4 regions of the Agrobacterium burrii genome follow, and region 1 is predicted to be linked to each of the others. Evidence: riboswitches for the same ligand, from Rfam matches in the RefSeq annotation. Region 1 holds a riboswitch; each other region holds the start of a gene.
The links. Region 1 has a riboswitch for cobalamin ahead of bluB (5,6-dimethylbenzimidazole synthase). Riboswitches for the same ligand answer to the same signal wherever they lie in the genome.
Positions count from the first base shown of each region.

Region 2: it holds a riboswitch for cobalamin, as region 1 does, so the genes downstream of both, JZX89_RS06200 (ABC transporter substrate-binding protein) here and bluB (5,6-dimethylbenzimidazole synthase) in region 1, are expected to answer to the same signal.
Region 3: it holds a riboswitch for cobalamin, as region 1 does, so the genes downstream of both, JZX89_RS02585 (acyl-CoA thioesterase) here and bluB (5,6-dimethylbenzimidazole synthase) in region 1, are expected to answer to the same signal.
Region 4: it holds a riboswitch for cobalamin, as region 1 does, so the genes downstream of both, nrdH (glutaredoxin-like protein NrdH) here and bluB (5,6-dimethylbenzimidazole synthase) in region 1, are expected to answer to the same signal.

Region 1 is NZ_JAFLNA010000008.1:13,398-18,078, forward strand. Features, by position in the region: gene JZX89_RS15460 (DUF2865 domain-containing protein) at 49-1,152, shown strand; gene bluB (5,6-dimethylbenzimidazole synthase) at 1,349-2,065, opposite strand; cobalamin riboswitch at 2,163-2,344, opposite strand; gene JZX89_RS15470 (TolB family protein) at 2,465-3,295, opposite strand; gene JZX89_RS15475 (bleomycin resistance protein) at 3,488-3,865, shown strand; gene JZX89_RS15480 (NAD+ synthase) at 4,155-4,681, opposite strand, start outside.
Region 2 is NZ_JAFLNA010000002.1:577,314-581,994, reverse strand. Features, by position in the region: gene JZX89_RS06205 (FecCD family ABC transporter permease) at 1-1,023, opposite strand, end outside; gene JZX89_RS06200 (ABC transporter substrate-binding protein) at 1,020-2,051, opposite strand; cobalamin riboswitch at 2,212-2,447, opposite strand; gene JZX89_RS06195 (GNAT family N-acetyltransferase) at 2,487-3,365, opposite strand; gene argE (acetylornithine deacetylase) at 3,594-4,681, shown strand, end outside.
Region 3 is NZ_JAFLNA010000001.1:496,943-501,623, forward strand. Features, by position in the region: gene JZX89_RS02575 (HlyD family type I secretion periplasmic adaptor subunit) at 1-938, shown strand, start outside; gene JZX89_RS02580 (LysR family transcriptional regulator) at 1,020-1,901, opposite strand; gene JZX89_RS02585 (acyl-CoA thioesterase) at 1,904-2,740, opposite strand; cobalamin riboswitch at 2,839-3,045, opposite strand; gene JZX89_RS02590 (DUF1852 domain-containing protein) at 3,400-4,383, shown strand; gene JZX89_RS02595 (methionine synthase) at 4,411-4,681, shown strand, end outside.
Region 4 is NZ_JAFLNA010000005.1:5,266-9,946, reverse strand. Features, by position in the region: gene nrdE (class 1b ribonucleoside-diphosphate reductase subunit alpha) at 1-1,331, opposite strand, end outside; gene nrdI (class Ib ribonucleoside-diphosphate reductase assembly flavoprotein NrdI) at 1,319-1,717, opposite strand; gene nrdH (glutaredoxin-like protein NrdH) at 1,730-1,951, opposite strand; cobalamin riboswitch at 2,211-2,434, opposite strand; gene JZX89_RS10860 (nucleoside triphosphate hydrolase) at 2,568-3,197, opposite strand; gene JZX89_RS10855 (ATP-binding cassette domain-containing protein) at 3,194-3,976, opposite strand; gene JZX89_RS10850 (ABC transporter permease) at 3,976-4,681, opposite strand, start outside.

The DNA.
Region 1 (4,681 bases):
AGTATAACGCCCCTGCCACCGGCCGGGGACATCGAACGGATCTAACAATTGACCCGGCGCAGCCGCATCATCGGCCTCCTGCTTCCCCTTGTTTTCCTCGCCCCGGCCGCCGCTGTCGCGGATCAGGTCTGCGATACGCTTTATGCGCAATTGCGCGAGCCACCCCGCATCATCGGCAACACGGCAGAGGTGCGGCGTTACGCCAACGCGCTCGCCCGCCAGAACATCGTCGTGCGCAAAATCAGGAACGATCTGCGCAGCTATGGCTGTTCGTCGGGCAGCGTCATTGTCTACGGCAACCCCAATGCCGGCCTCTGCGCCGAGATCGGTGATGCACTGGTGGATGCCGAAGCCGAACGTGACGCCATCATTCGTGACCGTGACGATGCGATGGCGGCTCAGCGCAGCGATGATGGCGGCATCAGGCGCCAGCGCATTCTCGCCGCACTCGACGCCAATGGCTGCAGCGCAATGCCGGAAACGGACACGCAATCGCCGCAAGTGCCCGATGTGACCCGTTACCCCGATGCGTTCCGCCAGCAGGATAATCAGCCGGGACAGGCAGGCCTGTCGCCTTACCCCAATACCACCGCCGAGGGCGGACTTCGCACCCTTTGCGTGCGTACCTGCGACGGCTCGTTTTTCCCGATCGCCTCCAATGCCTCGCCGCTTGATTTCCGCGCCCAGGCCGAGCAGTGCCAGAAAATGTGCCCGGGCACGCAGACGGAACTCTATTTCCACTCCATGACGGATCAGGAGACCTCCGACATGGTCTCGGCCGAAACCGGCAAACCCTACAGGGACCTGCCGACCGCCTTCGCCTATCGCAACGCGTCTACGAAAGCGCCCGGCTGCGCCTGTAACATGGCCGCTTATCACGAAGACATGCAAAAACAGGAAGAGGCCGCCCGGCCGCAGCCCGAAAAGCCCTATTCCGGCATCACCACCATTCCATCACCACAGGGTGACAAGCCTCAGAAACCCACAGAACAGCAACAGGCCGCAAAGCCGCCGGAGCAACCGGTTCCCGAACGCGACTACGATCCGAACGACGCAAAAGTGCGCGTCATCGGCCCGAAATTCCTGCCGGACCAGACAGGCCGCATCGACCTGAAAAACCCGGCGCTGAAGGGCATCCAGCCGCAGCAATGACCCCTGTTATTTGCCCGTAATAGAGCAAGCGGATGCCACTTGTTTCTTCTCCCCGCCGGGGAGAAGTCCGCGGCAGCGGGATGAGGGGGCAAGCGTAGAGATATCCGGAGAGCTAGCCCCCTCATCCGACCCTTCGGGCCACCTTCTCCCCGTCGGGGAGAAGAAACGAGAGGCGACGCTATGCGCATCTCATCCCTTACCGCCCACCCCAGCGGTTGCGAAACACCAGCTCTTCCAGCGGCACGCGCTGCCGCCAGCCCTTCACCGCCAGTTCCGGTTCCGTGTAAAGCGCATCGACGCGGCCGAGACATAGCCAGGCGACGATTTCGATATGGTCGGGGATATCAAGAATGGTGCGAATGTCGCTGTCATGAAAGATGCTGACCCAGCCGACGCCGATGCCTTCGGCGCGGGCGGCAAGCCAGAGGTTCTGGATGGCGCAAACGGTGGAATAGACATCCGTGCGCGGATTGTGGGTCCGGCCCAGCACCACCTTGCCGCCGCGCGTAGGGTCGCAGGTGACGCAGATGCTCAGCGGTGCCTTGCGGATGCCCTCAAGCTTGAGACTGCGATAAAGCGCCTGTTGCTCGCCCGCAAACATCGCCGCCGCTTCTTCATTGGCGCGGCTGAAGGCCACAAAGGCCGCTTGCCGCACGGCACCATCAGTGACGAGCGTGAAATTCCACGGCTGCATGAAGCCCACCGAGGGCGCGGAATGCGCCGCCTTCAAGAGACGCTCCACCAGCACGTCCGGCAACGGATCAGGCAGGAACTGGTCGCGCACATCGCGGCGCGTCTCAATGGCGCGGTAGATCGCCTCGCGCTCCGCACCCGAAAACGGGCGGGCGGGCGAAAGCGCATGATCGAATGGATCGGCTTGCAATGAATTACCAGCGGACGGATCGGTCGGCATCGTTTAACCCCAACAATGCGGGCGCGCCGGTGCCGAAACCATACCGGCTCCCGCATGCACGACGCGCATCTTCAGCAACCTGCCGCCGTCCGCGCGGTTCGGTCTATCCTGCCAGGCCGGTCTTCTGACTCGGCTTCATCCGCCCTTTTCGCCTTCCCGAATAACTTCAGTGGCTTATGAAAAGGGCATCCGCCTCACAGCGCTGGGCACGTTCCGGTTTCTCACCGGATTCCCGATTCTCCCGCCGCAAGGGCGGGCACCTGACTGAGGAAGCTATGGGCAAGAATGCTTGCGAATGCAAGGGTCTTGCAAGCCCGTGCGGCAATCTGCCCATAGCGTCCCTCCCCTGCGTCATGCCGGCCGCGAGCCGGGATGACGGTAACAGGCTTCCCGATTGCATCAGGCTACGGGGAAATAACGCACATAAGCGAACTCGTCCCCGTCAGGTGACCAGTTGGGAGAATTCATCGTGCCCTGCCCGCCGAAAAGCTCGAACAGCGTTTCGACATTGCCGCCATCCATATCCATCAACCGCACCCGCACATCGAGATCGCGCGGATGGTCGAAGACATCGGCGTCGTAAGAAACGAACACCACCTTGTCACCCCCAGGAGACGGATGCGGGAACCAGTCGCCATAGGAACTGTCGGTGATGCGCTCCACAGTGGAGCCATCCACCCGCACCCGCCAGATCTGCATCTGCCCGGTACGGCTGGAATTGAAATAGATCCACGCACCATCCGGCGAATAATCCGGCCCGTCATTGCGGCCTTCGCCATGCGTCAGCCGCGTTTCGACGCCGTTCTCAATATCCATGGAATAGATGTCGAAGACCTGATCGCGAATACCGCAATAGGCGAAACCTTTGCCGTCCGGCGACCAGCCGTGCCAGTAGGAGGGGAGGTTTTTCGTCATCAGCTTTGGCGCACCGCCCGCCGATGGCAGAAGATAGATCGCACTCTTGTCGAACTCGACCTTGTCGGAAATGGCATAAAGCGATCCATCCGGCGAAATGCCGTGGTCGCTATTGCACTGCGTGGCAAAACCGGTATCGACCTTCTCCGGCGAAGCATCACCGGATGGGGACAGGCGGTAGAGCAACCCTTCGCTGTTCAGCAACAGATATTTGCCATCCGGCGACCAGTTCGGCGCTTCGAACAGTTCCGGCGTCTGCCACACCACCCGCATCTGCCGGGTGCGTATATTAAAGATTTCGATCGAACTGCGCATGCTGCCTCCCTGGGCTGTCGATAGTCTGGATCAGACCTTTGGCGGACGCAGACATTCCGTTTGCTTTCGCCACCATGGTGATTATGATCCTATGGCCGCAGGCACCGTCCTGCAAATTCAAATCGGAAAAAACGCCAGCGTTCCGGCACCGCCCGTAACCCTCCCCGTTTCTCCCAGATCCGAGGTTCCGCGATGAATACCATCGCCGATCACGGCATCCGCTTCGGGCGGATCGCCGCAATGCTTCCTGTCAGGAATATCGAAAAGGCCCATGATTTTTATGTCGGCGTGCTGGGCTTCACAAAAACCTTCGAAAACGGCAATCCCGTCGGCTTCATGATCCTCAAACAGGGCAATGCCGAACTGCACCTGACGTTGCAGCCCACCCATAAGGCAGCGCCCTTCAATGTGGCGCATATGATGGTAAGCGATGTCGATGCGTTGCATGCGGTTTGCAAGAACCATGGGTTGCGCATCATCAAGGCCCTGCAGGACAAGGATTATGGCCTGCGGGCCTTTGTCTTTGAAGACCCTGATGGCAACCGCATCGATGTGGGGCAGGTTATTTGAGGTGAGTGAAGAGTGGCGCGGGGTTTCTCCGCGCCGTTCGTGCATCCCTCACTTTGGATCGAGCGCATGCCACTTGTTTCTTCTCCCCGCCGGGGAGAAGTCCGCGGCAGCGGGATGAGGGGGCAAGCTTCGCGATATACGGAGAGGTTGCCCCCTCATCCGACCCTTCGGGCCACCTTCTCCCCGGCGGGGAGAAGAAACCAGCCGCAGCGCCGGGCGAAACAATCAGCCTCGCAAGGGAAGGGATCGCCGCCTCACCTGAGAGCGCAGCCCCTACCCGCTTCATCCATCACCGATCCCGGAACCGGTTGGTGATCGGATAACGCCGGTCACGCCCAAAATTCTTCTTGGTGATCTTCACACCCGGAGCCGATTGCCGGCGTTTGTATTCGGCGAGATAGAGCAGATGCTCAACCCGGTGCACCGTTGCCGCGTCATGACCTCGCGCCAGAATTTCCTCGACCGACATTTCCTTCTCGACAAGGCACTCCAGAATATCGTCCAGCACCGGATAGGGCGGCAGCGAATCCTGGTCGGTCTGGTTGGGGCGTAATTCGGCGGACGGCGCTTTGGCGATGATATTGGCGGGAATGACCTCGCCGGAAGGGCCAAGCGCACCCGGCGGCACATGGGTGTTGCGCCAGGCGGAAATGGCGTAGACCTGCATCTTGTAGAGGTCCTTGATGGGGTTGAAACCGCCATTCATGTCGCCGTAGAGGGTGGCATAACCCACCGACATTTCCGACTTGTTGCCTGTTGTCACCACCATCGAGCCGAACTTGTTGGACACGGCCATCAAAATGGTGCCGCGCGTGC
Region 2 (4,681 bases), on a different contig from region 1:
ACGCCCCCTTTTCTGCCCGAGGATGAAGGCGAAAGCCGGCGCGCCGACGAGCGCGGTAATCACGCCGATCGGCAGCACCTGACCGGGAATGGCGATGCGCGAGAGAATATCGGCGACGATCATGAACACCGCGCCGGTCAGCGCCGTTACCGGCAGCAGCAACCCGTGGCGAACGCCGACGAAAATGCGCGCCGCATGGGGAATGACGAGACCGACGAAGCCGATGGAACCGACCAGCGACACCATGACCGCCGTCATGATCGCCGAAACCGAAATGAGCACCGCATAGGTCCGGCGCACCGGAATGCCAAGCGAGGCGGCTGCCTGACCGCCGAAGGCAAAGGCATCCAGCGCGCGGGAATACCAGAGGCACACCGCAAGACCGGCAATACAGACCGGCAGAGCCAGCCAGACATCCGGCCAGCGCACACCGGAAAGATTGCCCAGAAGCCAGAACATGATACCGCGCGCCTGCTCGGCATTGGCGGATTTGGTGACGATGAACGAGGTCATGGCATTGAATAACTGTGAACCGGCCACCCCCGCCAGAATGATGGCGCTGTTGCCGTGTCCCGCCCGCACCGCCAGCAGGCTGACCAGCGAGAACGCCACGAAAGCTCCGATCAGCGCGCCAGCCGGCATGGTCAGGAACCCTGCGCCAAAACCCAAGAGCGCCACGGCCACCGCGCCGGTGGAAGCGCCTGCGGAAATGCCGAGAATATAGGGATCGGCAAGCGGGTTGCGCAGAAGCGATTGCAGCACTGCACCGGCAAGCGCCAGCGAAGCACCGCAACAGGCGGCAACAACGGCGCGGCTGAGACGGTAACTCCAGACGATGCCTTCATCCAGCGGCTCCAGCGGGTAACCCGCATGGAAGACGCGGTTGGCAATGGTTTTCGCCACCACATCGAACGGAATGGCGGTCTCGCCGATCGCCGCTCCGGCCATCAGCGCGACGAGCAGCAGGGCGAGTGCGGCAAAAGCCAGCCCCGCCCTGCCGAGATTGACGGAAAGACCGTTCACTTGGCGAGGCCGGCAGCCGAGATCGCTTCGGCCAGCGTTTCAATGCCTTCGATCGTGCGGATGGTCGGGTTCATCGCCTGCGCATCCATGTCAAAGACATGACCTTGCGTGACGGCGGGCATGATGCTGGCCACGGGATCGGTTGCGAGGAACTTGTGCTTGACCGCCACGTCATCGGCGGGGAAACGACGACGGTCCATCTTGCCGGCGACGATGACAGACGGGTTGGCCTTGGCGATGGTTTCCCAGCCGACGGTCGGCCATTCCTCATCGCTTTCGATGATATTGGTCAGCCCGAGTGCCGACATGATGTAACCAGGCGCGCCATGGCGGCCCGCTACATAAGGGTCGATATCCAGTTCGGCGCTGGAGAACCAGAAGACGGCCGAAAGCTTGCCATTCGCCGAGGCGATCTTGGCGCGGGCGGCTTCCTCGCGCTTCTTCAGGTCGGCAACGACCTCTTCACCGCGATCCTGCACGTTGAAGATCTTGGCGAGATCGCGGACTTCCTGATAGATCAGATCCATGGTGAAACCGGTCTTGCGCACGCCGTCACCGCCGCCGGAATTGTCCTTGCCGACGCAATCGGCAGGCGAGGTATAGACGGGAATACCCAGCTCGGCAAATTGCGCCGGCGTACCGACAACACCTTCCGGGCCGATCTGCCACTGGAACTGCGTCGTCACCAGATCCGGCCTCTTGCCGACGACGGCCTCGAAACTCGGATCATTGTCGGCCAGCCGCTCCACCCTGGCATTGGCTTCCTCGTAACCCTTCAGAACCGGGCCGATCCACAGCGCGGTGCCTACCACCCTGTCGGCAACGCCGAGAAGATAGAGCACTTCGGTCGTGCTCTGGCCGACGGATACGGTGCGGGCGGGCGCCTGTTTGAAGGTGATGTCCTGACCGCAGCTGTTGATCGTCAGGGGATAGACCGTTTGCGCAGCATGGGCGGAAGCGACAGGCAAAGCCGCAAGCGCAGCGGCCAGAAAGCCGGCATAGGCCGGCAGGCGTCCAGAAATAAACATGTGTTCTCCAGTCGAAATTAAATCGCTTGTTCCAGAGCAGCAGGCGTTAGAACGCGCAGCAACAGCGGAACGTCTTGTACGGAGAACAACGACGGGACGCAAACCAAATGTTATGAAATAACATTACAATTTCCTCCTCCGGGCTTCCCCGCCCGTAACGATGGTTCATATTTTGACGGCAGGTCTCCTGGCTCACGAATTTACGCCGCTCATCTGCCTTCCCGCATTCCACAGAATGCAGTGGCATGACGCCTTTGAAGCGTCACGAGGATGAACGGCAATCCGCTTACAGTTGCGGGGGCAGCCACGGCATTGGGCGATCATCATCACCCGCACCATGTTCCCTATTAATCCCTTCGCCTTTCGGCTGCAGGAACCGTCGCTTTCTCACATACGGCGCAAGAAGCGGGGCGTCAATTGCGATAGTGCCGCAGCTCAGCACAAAGACGGGCCTGCCAACGCGAAAATTTGTCCCGCACCAAAACCGGCCGGTTGCGGCGCGTTTTTCGACATGGTGGTGAGTGTTTCGATCTCCACCAGCCCGGATTGCGCCAGAAAATCGGTGAGAAGACCGCTGTCGCGCACGGCGTCGAGCCGGACAAGTTGCCCCTCCAGATCGGCAAAATGCCGCCTGACCAGCGCGATCGCATCCGCCTCGTCACCCGCAACGACCGGGCCGACAATATGGCCCCGCCCCGCCGCCCGGCGCAGTGCAAAGGCGACAAGACGGTCCGCCTCGAACAGGCCGTAACCGGCATTCTCCCGCAGCAGACGTTGCAGGACGCCCCGGCGCGAAACGCCGAAAGCTGCCTGATCCAGATCCTCCACGGCAGAAAGTTGATCTTCCGAAAGCGGCTCGATCCGCTGTTTTCTGCCGAGCTGCGGCGTCTCGATAGCGCAATGCGCCTTGCCCCGCAGGAGATGCACCTTTTCCGTATCTCCGGCAAAACCCAGCGAGGAAAAAAGTCGCCGCGACACCTCCGTTGCATTCAACCGCAAGGCGGCGGCAGGATATTTTGCCGAAAGCTGCCGCACAAGCCAGGGTGCGACGCCCCGACCCTGCAGGCGGGGAGAAACGATGACCATGCCAAGCGTCGCGAAATTCGGATCATAGGGAAAAAGCATGGCGGTTGCGACGACGCGGTCGATCTCATCCAGTGCGGCAAGGCCGACGCCGCATTGCCTCAGGAAACACCATTCATTGGCGTGATAACGCCATCCGACAGCCATGGACAAGGCATGCAGATGATCGGCCTCCACATCGGCGATATCCACGGTCCGCAATTCGAAACTATCGACTTTGAGCAGCTCCATAGCAAACGGCTCTCATTCCCTCCGGCGCGGAACCTTGGGGTCCCGGCAGCCCAGCCCATGACATCCGAAGATAACCAGCCTCGCCAGCACGAATTTTCTGAAAGCACTGGAAGGACACAACAATCTACCGAAATCGTCGGCATTTCAGCAGATAAACGCCGTCGGCCACTCTAAGCTTCTGCGATGAATAATCCGGCCAGCATAAACGGCCGGCCAGTGGGGAAGACCATGAACGCAATCGAAATCCTTGAGCGTCTCGTCGCCTTCCCGTCCATCGTCGGAACCGCCAATGGCGATATTGCCGGATGGATTGCGGATTATCTGGAAAGCCACGGCGCGAAAGTCTCGCTATTGCCGGGACCGGAGGGCGACCGCGCCAATCTCTTCGCCACTTTTGGTCCAGCCGATCGCGCCGGTTATATCCTCTCCGGCCACATGGATGTGGTGCCGGCCGGTGAACCGGAATGGACCTCCGATCCGTTTACGCTCAGAACCGAAGGCGACCGGCTATACGGACGCGGCACCACAGACATGAAAGGTTTTCTCGCCACGGTTCTCGCCGCAGCACCGGCATTTTCGCGCATGTCGCTGAAACGACCGATACATATCGCCTTTTCCTATGACGAAGAAGCGGGCTGTCGCGGCGTTCCCCATCTCATCGCCAGATTGCCGGAGTTGTGCGCCCCGCCGGCAGGCGCGATCATCGGCGAGCCAAGCAATATGCGCGCCGTTCGCGCCCACAAGGGCAAGGCCGCAGCGCGCATCACGCTGCGTGGTCGGTCAGGCCACTCGTCGCGTCCAGATCAGGGGGTGAACGCCATTCACCTGATGACAGGCATCATGGCGAAAGCAGTCGACACCGCCGATGTGCTGACGCGGGGACCGTTCGAAGCGACCTTCGAACCGCCCTACTCCTCCTTGCAGATTGGCACGGTCAAAGGCGGGCAGGCAATCAACATCATCCCCGATCATTGCGCCATAGAACTGGAAGCGCGGGCAATTTCGAGCGTCTCCCCGCTCGCCCTGCTGGAGCCGGTACAAAGCGCCGTCGAAGCGCTTGCCGCAAAGGGCGTCGATATCGAATGGACACCGATGAGCGCTTACCCCGCGCTGTCGCTTCCAGCCGATGCACCGCTCGCCGTGCTTCTGGAGGAACTGACCGGCACCCCCAACCTCGCAGCCGTCAGCTACGGCACGGAAGCCGGGCTTTTTCAGGCGGCGGGCATCGATGCCATCATCTGCGGGCCGGGCGATATCGGCCGCGCCCACAAACCGGACGAGTTCATTACGGCGGCTGAGCTTTCAGCCTGCCAATC
Region 3 (4,681 bases), on a different contig from region 1:
AAAGGGACAATGCGGCGGAGCTGCTTTTTGACATGCGGGTCATGCCGCAGCTGGAGCGGGAAGAGTTAAAACTTTTCCGGGAAAATCAGCACTTGCGTGAAAATCAAAAGCAGCAATTACGGTTACAGGCCAATCAGCTTCAAAACCAGGTGGATGGTCTGGAGCAACAGCGTAAGGCCAGTATTTCAGAAGAGGATCTGGTTCGAGACGAGGTTTCACTACAACAGCAACTGGTGGACAAGGGGCTGGTCCGCACAGCCGACCTCCGCGACCTGAAACGGCAAATGGTTCGTCTTCAGGGAACGATAGGCGATGTGACCGCCAAGATTGCAGAAGCCAGAGGTCAGATCAGTGAACTGGATATCAAGCTGACGTCTATAGACCAAAGCAGCCGTTCCGAAGCGCAGAAAGAAATTGTTCGAATTGATACCCAGATTGCTGAACTCAACCAGCGGGCCATCGCGGTGTCCCACCGGCTCGACCGCACCACCGTGCGTGCGCCTGAATCCGGTTATATCTACGATCTTCAGGCCCATACGGTTGGTGGTGTCATCGGCTCCGGAGCAGCCATCATGTCACTTGTCCCGAAAGCGGGAGATTTGCGCGTCGATGTAAAAATTGCCCCGACCGATGTCGACCGGATCAATGTTCACCAGCCTGCGCGCATGCGCTTCATTGCCTTCAACCAGCAGACGACGCCTGAGGTGAAAGGCAAGGTCGATATGGTCTCTGCTGCTACCTCGGTAGACAAGGCGACCGGGCTGCCATTCTATAAAACGACGCTTTCCTTCTCACCCGATGCGCTCGGGACATTAGCCGCCAAGCTACAGCCGGGAATGCCGGTTGAGGTCTATATCGAGACCGACGAGCGAACCATGATCTCCTACCTCAGCAAGCCGCTGACCGACCAGATCATGAGGGCCTTCCGGGAAGAGTGAAGCGTTAGGGGGCCATATCGCGCCGGAATATCGGCCGAGGGTAAGAGTCATGTAGCGGCACTTACCCCCGGATCCTGACGTTCATCTTCGGTGCGACGTCTCAACAAACCCGGCGATGAAATCCACATCGTCGTCGCCATCTCTTAATCCGAGATGGATGCTTTTCTGTACGCCGTCCGGACCAATGCGGACGGGGCGGACACCGAGCGCTGCCGCTTCCCGACGTACAAGCCAGTCGGGAATGGCGCTGACCCCGCGGCCCGCCGCGACGAGTTGAAGCATCATTTCAGTCGTCTCGACATTCCGGTGATGACGCGGCCGACAGTTGGCGGGCACCAGAAACTGGATAAATATGTCCAGCCGCTCCGGCGGTACCGGATAGGTGAATAGTGTCTCATTCAGCAGGTCCACAGGTTCTGCATGGCGTTTTTGCGCCAGTGGATGATCAGCCGGCACGGCAAGTACCAACTCGTAGTCGAATACCGGCAAATAATGGATGCCAAGCGTCTCGATCGGGTCCGGCGTGATCAGGATGTCGATTTCATATCCTGTGAGGGCCGCCACGCCGCCGAAAGCGAATGATGTCTTCAGTTCCAGGCCCACATCCGGCCATTCCATGAGATATGGCTTTGTGACGCCCATAAGCCACTGATGGCAAGGATGGCATTCCATGCCGATCCTAAGCGAGCCTCGCTGGCCGTGGCGATAATCCGACAGGACATTTTCAGCCCTTTCGATCTGGGGCAGAACGCGCTGCGCCAGCGTTACGATATAGCGACCGGCCTCGGTGAGGCGGAGGTTACGACCGTCTTTCTCCCACATCGCCACGCCATAGCGCTCCTCGAGCTTGCGGATCGTATGGCTGAGAGCGGACTGGGAGACATTCAGCCGCTCCGCCGCCGCCGTCAGGCTGCCCAGGCTGTCGACTTCCCGCAGGATCGATAGATGTTGCCTGTCCAGCATGGTTATGCCCGCCCATGGTGACGAGGAGTAACGTCTGTAGAGGCGCTATCGTGGGCAGGAACCGGCCGGTGGTCGGTGTCGACTGCGACCATGGTGAAATGTCCGGTGGCCGTAATATGCCTCTCGCCAGTCAGCAGGTTTTCGGACCAGAGTTTCGTCTCGATGGACATAGAACTGCGGCCAACGCGCTCGACGCGTGCCTCCGCCTCGACGATCTCACCGATCTCGACGGCCCTTGCGAAGTCGATGCGCTCGGATGAGGCCAGCACCACCAGCTTGCCGGAGTAACGCGACGCTGCAACGAATGCGGCTTTGGTCATGTAGGCGATCGCTTCGCCCCCGAACATCCGGCCAGCGCTGTTGGCCTGATCCGGAAACACGATCTCGACCATGGCGACGATATCCGTGAGATCCGGCGCTTCCACGGGAACGAGTGCAGGCAAAGCATAGCTCGCGGCGTTCTCGCCCTCCGGAATGGCGACCATATGGAAGGTGCCTCGCGTACAGATGTGCCGCTGATGGCCGACGATGGTCTCCGCCACCATCTCGACGTCGACCGTCAGGGAACGTCGACCGGCTTTGACCGGTCTGGCCGTGAATTCGACGATGTGCCCGATGCGTGCCGGCTGCCTGAAATTGATGCGCTCGCAAGAGGCGGTCACGAACGGCACCCGCCCGAACCGGGTCGCCGCGATGAAGGCAACGCGATCCATCAGAGCAAGTCCGGTTCCCCCAAAGAGGGTGCCGTGATGGTTGGTATCTCCGGGAAAAACGATATCAATGAGACTGGTTATCGAGCCGCGCTGAGCAGGCTTTTCCATCGTCGCGGTTTCTGTCATCGGCCCTGCCATCAGGTTGCGGCAGGGTAGTGGCATGACGCAGAGACGATGGCACGGGAATGCGATCGCGAAAGCGGCACTCCGGGACACCCCGCCCGTGGACGTTATCTATCGCGGCAGGTCTCCTGGCTTACGGGTCGTCGCTCTGGTCCGTCTTCCCGAGGCTTGCCTCAGTGACATGGATGGACTTTCGCTCGCCGCTTACAGTTGCGGGGGCAGCTTCGGCTTTAAGGCAGTAAAGCCCCGACCGAATTCCCTCTTAGCTCCGGACTTTCGCCCGCAGAACCACGATGACGAACCAATGTCGTATGTCGTTGAAGGGGTCAAGGCATTCGTCATCGGTTTTGGGGAGGTGACGGTTATCGCGTCGACCGAGATATGGAACATTCGGCCCATCACCATGAGGTTCGGAGGACAAAGGCCTCCCAAATTCTCTGGCGGATCGCCTCTCATACCCAAATCATGAGCAGGGCTCATACTTCCGTGAGATAATACCATTTTTATTCAATCGGCCTCTCAGGCACAAAACGCGCACCGCTCTCGGGTCGGGACAGTTTAAAAATTGTCCACTGAGACAATGGAAAATAACATCCGGTGCGTCCTGAAATTTACGTCAATAACGTCAGGATGTATCTCGGGATTTTGGGCGTCCTATCGCGATGATTAAGACTTTCGGTTTCAATATAAAGAGTATTTCTTTTGATGAGGATTATCGCCCGTCAGAAAATACGCGTGTCACGACGAATTTTGCCAACTTGGCCAGGGGCGAGAACCGCCAGGAAAACCTCCGCAACGCCCTGAAGATGATTGACAATCGCTTCAACGCGCTGGCGCATTGGGATAATCCGAAAGGCGATCGCTACTGCGTCGAACTTGAGATAATTTCAGTTGAGATGCGAGTTGATGCTGAAAGCAATGATGATGCCTTTCCCCTGATTGAAATCCTGAAAACGAATATTGTTGATCAAAAGACGGGCGAGCGCATCGAAGGCATCGTTGGAAATAACTTTTCCTCTTACGTCCGGGATTATGACTTCAGCGTCGTGCTGCCGGCTTACAACAAGGATCGCCCGTCATTCGGCATGCCAGAGGATTTTGGCGACCTGCATGGAAACCTGTTCAAATGTTTCCTGAACTCACAGGCTTACAGAGAGCATTTTCAAAAGACGCCAGTCATTTGCCTGAGTGCCTCAAGCAGCAAAACATATCATCGGACGGGAAATCAGCATCCCGTATTGGGTGTCGAATACCAGCAGAACGAATTGTCTTCGACCGACCATTACTTCCAAAAAATGGGTTTGCAGGTGCGCTTTTTCATGCCGCCGAACAGCGTCGCGCCTTTTGCCTTCTATTTTCTCGGCGATTTGCTCGACGATTATACCAATCTGGAGCTCATCAGCACCATCAGCACGATGGAAACTTTTCAGAAGATCTACCGGCCTGAGATTTACAACGCCAATTCCGCAGCAGGGGCCTGTTATCAGCCCAATCTGAAACATCAGGATTATTCGCTTACCCGGATTGTCTATGACCGTGAAGAGCGCAGCCGGCTGGCTGTAGAGCAGGGACGGTTTGCTGAGGAGCACTTTATCAAACCTTACAGGACCGTTCTCGAGCGGTGGTCTGCCAATCACGCCCTTTGACAACCAAAACACATAAGGTCGCACATCATGAACAGACTGTTGCCCACGTCAACCGCCGGCAGCTTGCCGAAACCCTCGTGGCTTGCGCAGCCTGAGAAACTCTGGTCGCCCTGGAAATTGCAGGATGAGGAACTGACCGAGGGCAAGCAGGATGCCCTGCGCTTGTCCCTGGATGATCAGCAACAGGCAGGCATCGATATCGTCAGCGATGGCGAGCAAACACGCCAGCATTTCGTCACGACCTTCATCGAGCACCTTGGCGGCGTTGATTTTGAAAAACGCGAGACCGTCAGAATTC
Region 4 (4,681 bases), on a different contig from region 1:
GCCGAATCCATCGCCGAGGCTATGTTGAGCGAGCCAAGATTGCAGGAAATATCCTTGCCCATATGGCTGTAGGAAAGATCGGCATTGAACTCGCTCGCCTCGCTGACCTGCAGGATTTCCGAGCAGAGATTGCTCATGCTGATGCGGCCGGCGATCGGATTGGCGCGGTTCACCGTATCTTCGAACATGATGTAGGGATAACCGCTCTCGAACTGGATTTCGGCGATCACCTGGAAGAATTCGCGCGCCTTGATCTTCTTCTTGCGGATGCGACTATCCGCGACCATCTCATGATATTTTTCGCTGACCGAAATCTCGGTCAACGGCACGCCGTAAACCCGCTCCACATCATAGGGCGAGAACAGGTACATATCCTCGTTGTTGCGGGCGAGTTCGAAGGTGATGTCAGGGATTACCACGCCGAGCGACAGGGTCTTGATACGGATTTTTTCGTCGGCGTTTTCGCGCTTGGTATCGAGGAAACGCATGATATCCGGGTGGTGGGCATGCAGATAGACCGCGCCCGCACCCTGACGCGCACCAAGCTGGTTGGCATAGGAAAAGCTGTCTTCCAATAGCTTCATGACGGGAATGACGCCGGAAGACTGGTTTTCGATCTGCTTGATCGGCGCTCCGAACTCGCGAATATTGGTCAGGGACAGCGCCACGCCGCCACCGCGCTTGGAAAGCTGCAGGGCCGAATTGATGGAGCGGCCGATGCTTTCCATATTGTCTTCCACGCGCAGCAGAAAACACGAAACCAGTTCGCCACGGCTTTTTTTGCCGGCGTTCAGGAAAGTGGGGGTCGCCGGCTGGAAGCGGCCGGAAATGATCTCGTCCATCAGATCGCGGGCAAGCTGTTCGTCGCCGCGCGCCAGAGCCAGCGCCACCATGCAGACGCGGTCCTCGTAGCGCTCTAGATAACGCTTTCCGTCGAAGGTCTTGAGCGTATAGGAGGTGTAATATTTGAACGCCCCGAGAAAAGTCGGAAAGCGGAATTTCCGGGTATAGGCCTCGTCGTATAGATCGCGGACGAAATTGAAGGAATACTGATCCAGCACCTCCTGTTCGTAATATCCCTCCGTCACCAGATAATCGATCTTTTCCCGTAGGTTATGAAAGAAGACGGTATTCTGGTTGACGTGCTGGAGGAAGTATTGTTTGGCCGCAAGGCGATCCTTGTCGAGCTGGATCTTTCCGTTCTCGTCATAGAGGTTCAGCATCGCGTTCAGCGCGTGGTAGTCCAGGCCCGCATCCAGCGGTTTCTGGGTTATGGCTGCCGGCTGTTTGGCGTCCTTGTTGAGCGCGGCGCTCGAGGTCAGCGTGTCCAAAATCGTTCCAATCCATGTTTGACGTTGGCGACATCTTCCTCCGTGCCGAGAAGCTCGAAACGGTAGAGAAACGGCACGGCGCATTTGCGCGCGACGATATCTCCGGCGGATGCGAAGGCTGCGCCAAAATTCGTATTTCCCGCCGCGATGACGCCGCGAATGAGATTTCGGTTGGAGGGCTCGTTCAAAAACCGGATGACCGGCTTCGGCACGGCCCCTTTGGTGCCGCCGCCCCCATAGGTGGGGGTGACCAGCACATATGGCTCAGACACATGAGGCACGTCCTCCTCGGCGCCGAGCGGCAGGCGAAACAATCGCCGCCCCAGTTTCAGAAGGAAACGATGCGTGTTTTCAGAGCGGCTGGAATAATAAACGATCAGCCCCATCACGCTGCCGCCTTAGCTGATCGCGCCGATCATATCCGGCCGGAAACCCGCCCAATGGCGTTCGCCGGCGACGACCACGGGAACCTGCATGTAACCGAGACCCCGGACATGATCGAGCGCATCCGCATCTTCGGAAATATCGACGATTTCATAGGGGACGCCGATGCGGTCCAGCGCACGATAGGTGGCGGTGCATTGGACGCAGGCGGGCTTGCTGTAAACGGTGACGGTCATAATTTCCTCTTTCGAAGCCGCTTTCACGCACGGCTCAACATTGCCGATTGCAGTCGCAATCGGCTGGCGACGGGTCTGTCATTCAGGTGAGGCGAACGGCCTGTAACTCAGCCGCAAAAAATCACTCTCTACGCCGACGAGCGCAGGAATTCAAAAAAATGCACTGGCATGACTTCACCCCGAAGCTTGTTCTGGAGGGGGCAGAAAAGGGCGAACGCAATTCATTTGCGCCATACCTTCCTTCCGGACACCCCGCCCGTGGACGTTTGCGCTCAAGGCAGGTCTCCTGACTTGCGGGTCACAACATCTATCCCGGCCTTCCCGGAGTTTTTGACTCCAGTGGCTCAAATCGGAACGATGCTCACCGCTTACAGTTGCGGGGGCAGTTTCGGCATTGCTCCACCATGATGGCGTTGCGCACCGAATTCCCGTCTTAGCTCCCAATCCTTGCGAATCGGAAGAACCTTGAACACCACATATAGTATATGAGGAAATTTTTGCGTCAATGAATAGACACACAAAAGCCCCACCCTGTGGATCAAAAAGATTCAACACATGGTCAACAAAGGCTTAACGGCAAATGCGCCTTGCCGCTGAAGGACGGAAAAGCGTTAATCTATTCCCAGATATCGATGTGAATATCAGCGGGGCGGGTGTTCTCGATCACCCTTTTGCCGTTCGGAAGATCGTTTTCAAACAGTTTGGCGTGGATCGCAGCCGCATCGAGACCGTAACCCTGCCATCTCTTCCGCAGCCTCTCTTCAAGGACTGCGACAGACGGCCCGACGAAAATGGTGAGGTCGAAGCTCTCGGAAAGCCTCGTCCACGGCGCCTCGTTCAGTAGCAGATAATTGCCTTCAGCCAGGATGAAGCGTGTCTCAGGTACGATAGCGCGGGCGGACGCAATGGCGATTTCCCGGGAGCGGTCAAAAACCGGAACAAGCACCTCCTGCCCGCCCTTGCGGACGGCGGAGACGATATCGAGGAAGCCACGCACATCGAAGGTTTCGGGCGCGCCCTTGCGCGACAGCAGCCCTCGCTCTTCAAGGATGCCGTTGTCCATATGGAAGCCATCCATGGGCAGCACGGCGGCCGTTTCGCCCCGCGCCAGCAAAGCATCACAAAGCGCATCCGCCAGCGTGGATTTGCCGGCCCCAGGGGGACCGGCAATGGCAATGATAAAACGGAATTTACCGTCTGCCCGCCGAAGAACGTCTTCGGCGATCGTCTCAAGCTTCAGCGTCATGCGGCAAGCGTTTCCTTCGGCGCTTCCTTTGCACCGGTCATGAAAGCGACGGCGTCGGACATGGAATAGTCCTTCGGATTGATGACGCACAGGCGCTTGCCCAGCCGGTGAATGTGGATGCGGTCCGCAACCTCGAACACATGCGGCATGTTGTGTGAGATAAGCACGATCGGCATCCCTCGCGAGCGCACATCGAGAATGAGTTCAAGAACGCGGCGGCTCTCCTTGACACCAAGTGCGGCCGTTGGTTCGTCGAGGATGACGACCTTGGAGCCGAAGGCCGCAGCACGTGCCACCGCCACACCCTGGCGCTGGCCACCGGAGAGGGTTTCCACGGCCTGATTGATGTTCTGGATGGTCATCAGGCCGAGTTCCGACAGTTTATCGCGGGCGAACTTCTCCATGGCCGGACGGTCCAGCGCCCGGAACAGGCTGCCCTGAATGCCGGGTTTGCGAAGTTCCCGGCCGAGAAACATATTGTCGGCTATGGAAAGCGCCGGCGACAGCGCAAGGTTCTGATAGACGGTTTCGATACCTGCCTTGCGCGCCTCGATCGGTGAGCGGAACTGCACGGTCTGGCCTTCAAGCTTTATCTCTCCCTCATCGGGCGTTACCGCACCGGAGATAGCCTTGATGAGAGAGGATTTGCCGGCGCCATTGTCACCGATCACGGCCAGAATTTCACCCGGATAGAGGTCGAAATCGGCACGGTCGAGCGCGGTCACACGACCATAGCGTTTGACGAGATTGCGTGCTGTGAGAATGGGTTCTTTTGTCATCAGCCTGCTACCTTTCTGATCCACTGGTCGATTGCGACAGCCATGATGATGAGGACGCCGATCAACAGATAGGTCCATTGTGGGTCGGTTCCGATGAGCCTGAGGCCGAGCGAAAAGACACCGACGATCAAGGCGCCAAAGATCATGCCCATGATGGAGCCGCGTCCGCCGAATAGCGATAGGCCGCCAATGACCACAGCCGTGATGGATTCGATATTGGCAAATTGACCGGCGGTCGGCGAAACCGAACCGATGCGGCCGATCAGCGCCCAGCCCGCGAAGGCACAGATGAGGCCGGACAGCGTGTAGACGGTCGTCAGCATGCGCTTGACGTTAACGCCGGCCAGTTCGGCGGCATCCGGGTCATCGCCCACCGCATAAAGATGGCGGCCCCAGGCGGTGCGGTTGAGCACATACCAGAGCAGAGCAACGAGCAGAACCATGGCGATGACGCCATAGGTGAAAACGGCGCTGCCGATACGGAGATTATAGCCGAAGAATTGCAGGATAGGTGCCTGCTGGGCGATATCCTGCGCGCGGATCGTTTCGTTTGCGGAATAGAGGAAATTCGTCGCCAGCACGATCTGCCACATACCGAGCGTGACGATGAAGGGCGGCAAACGCATGCGCGACACAAGTATGCCGTTGATAAAGCCACAAAATGCGCCGACGGCGAGACCACAGAGAATGGAAAGTTCCGCCGGC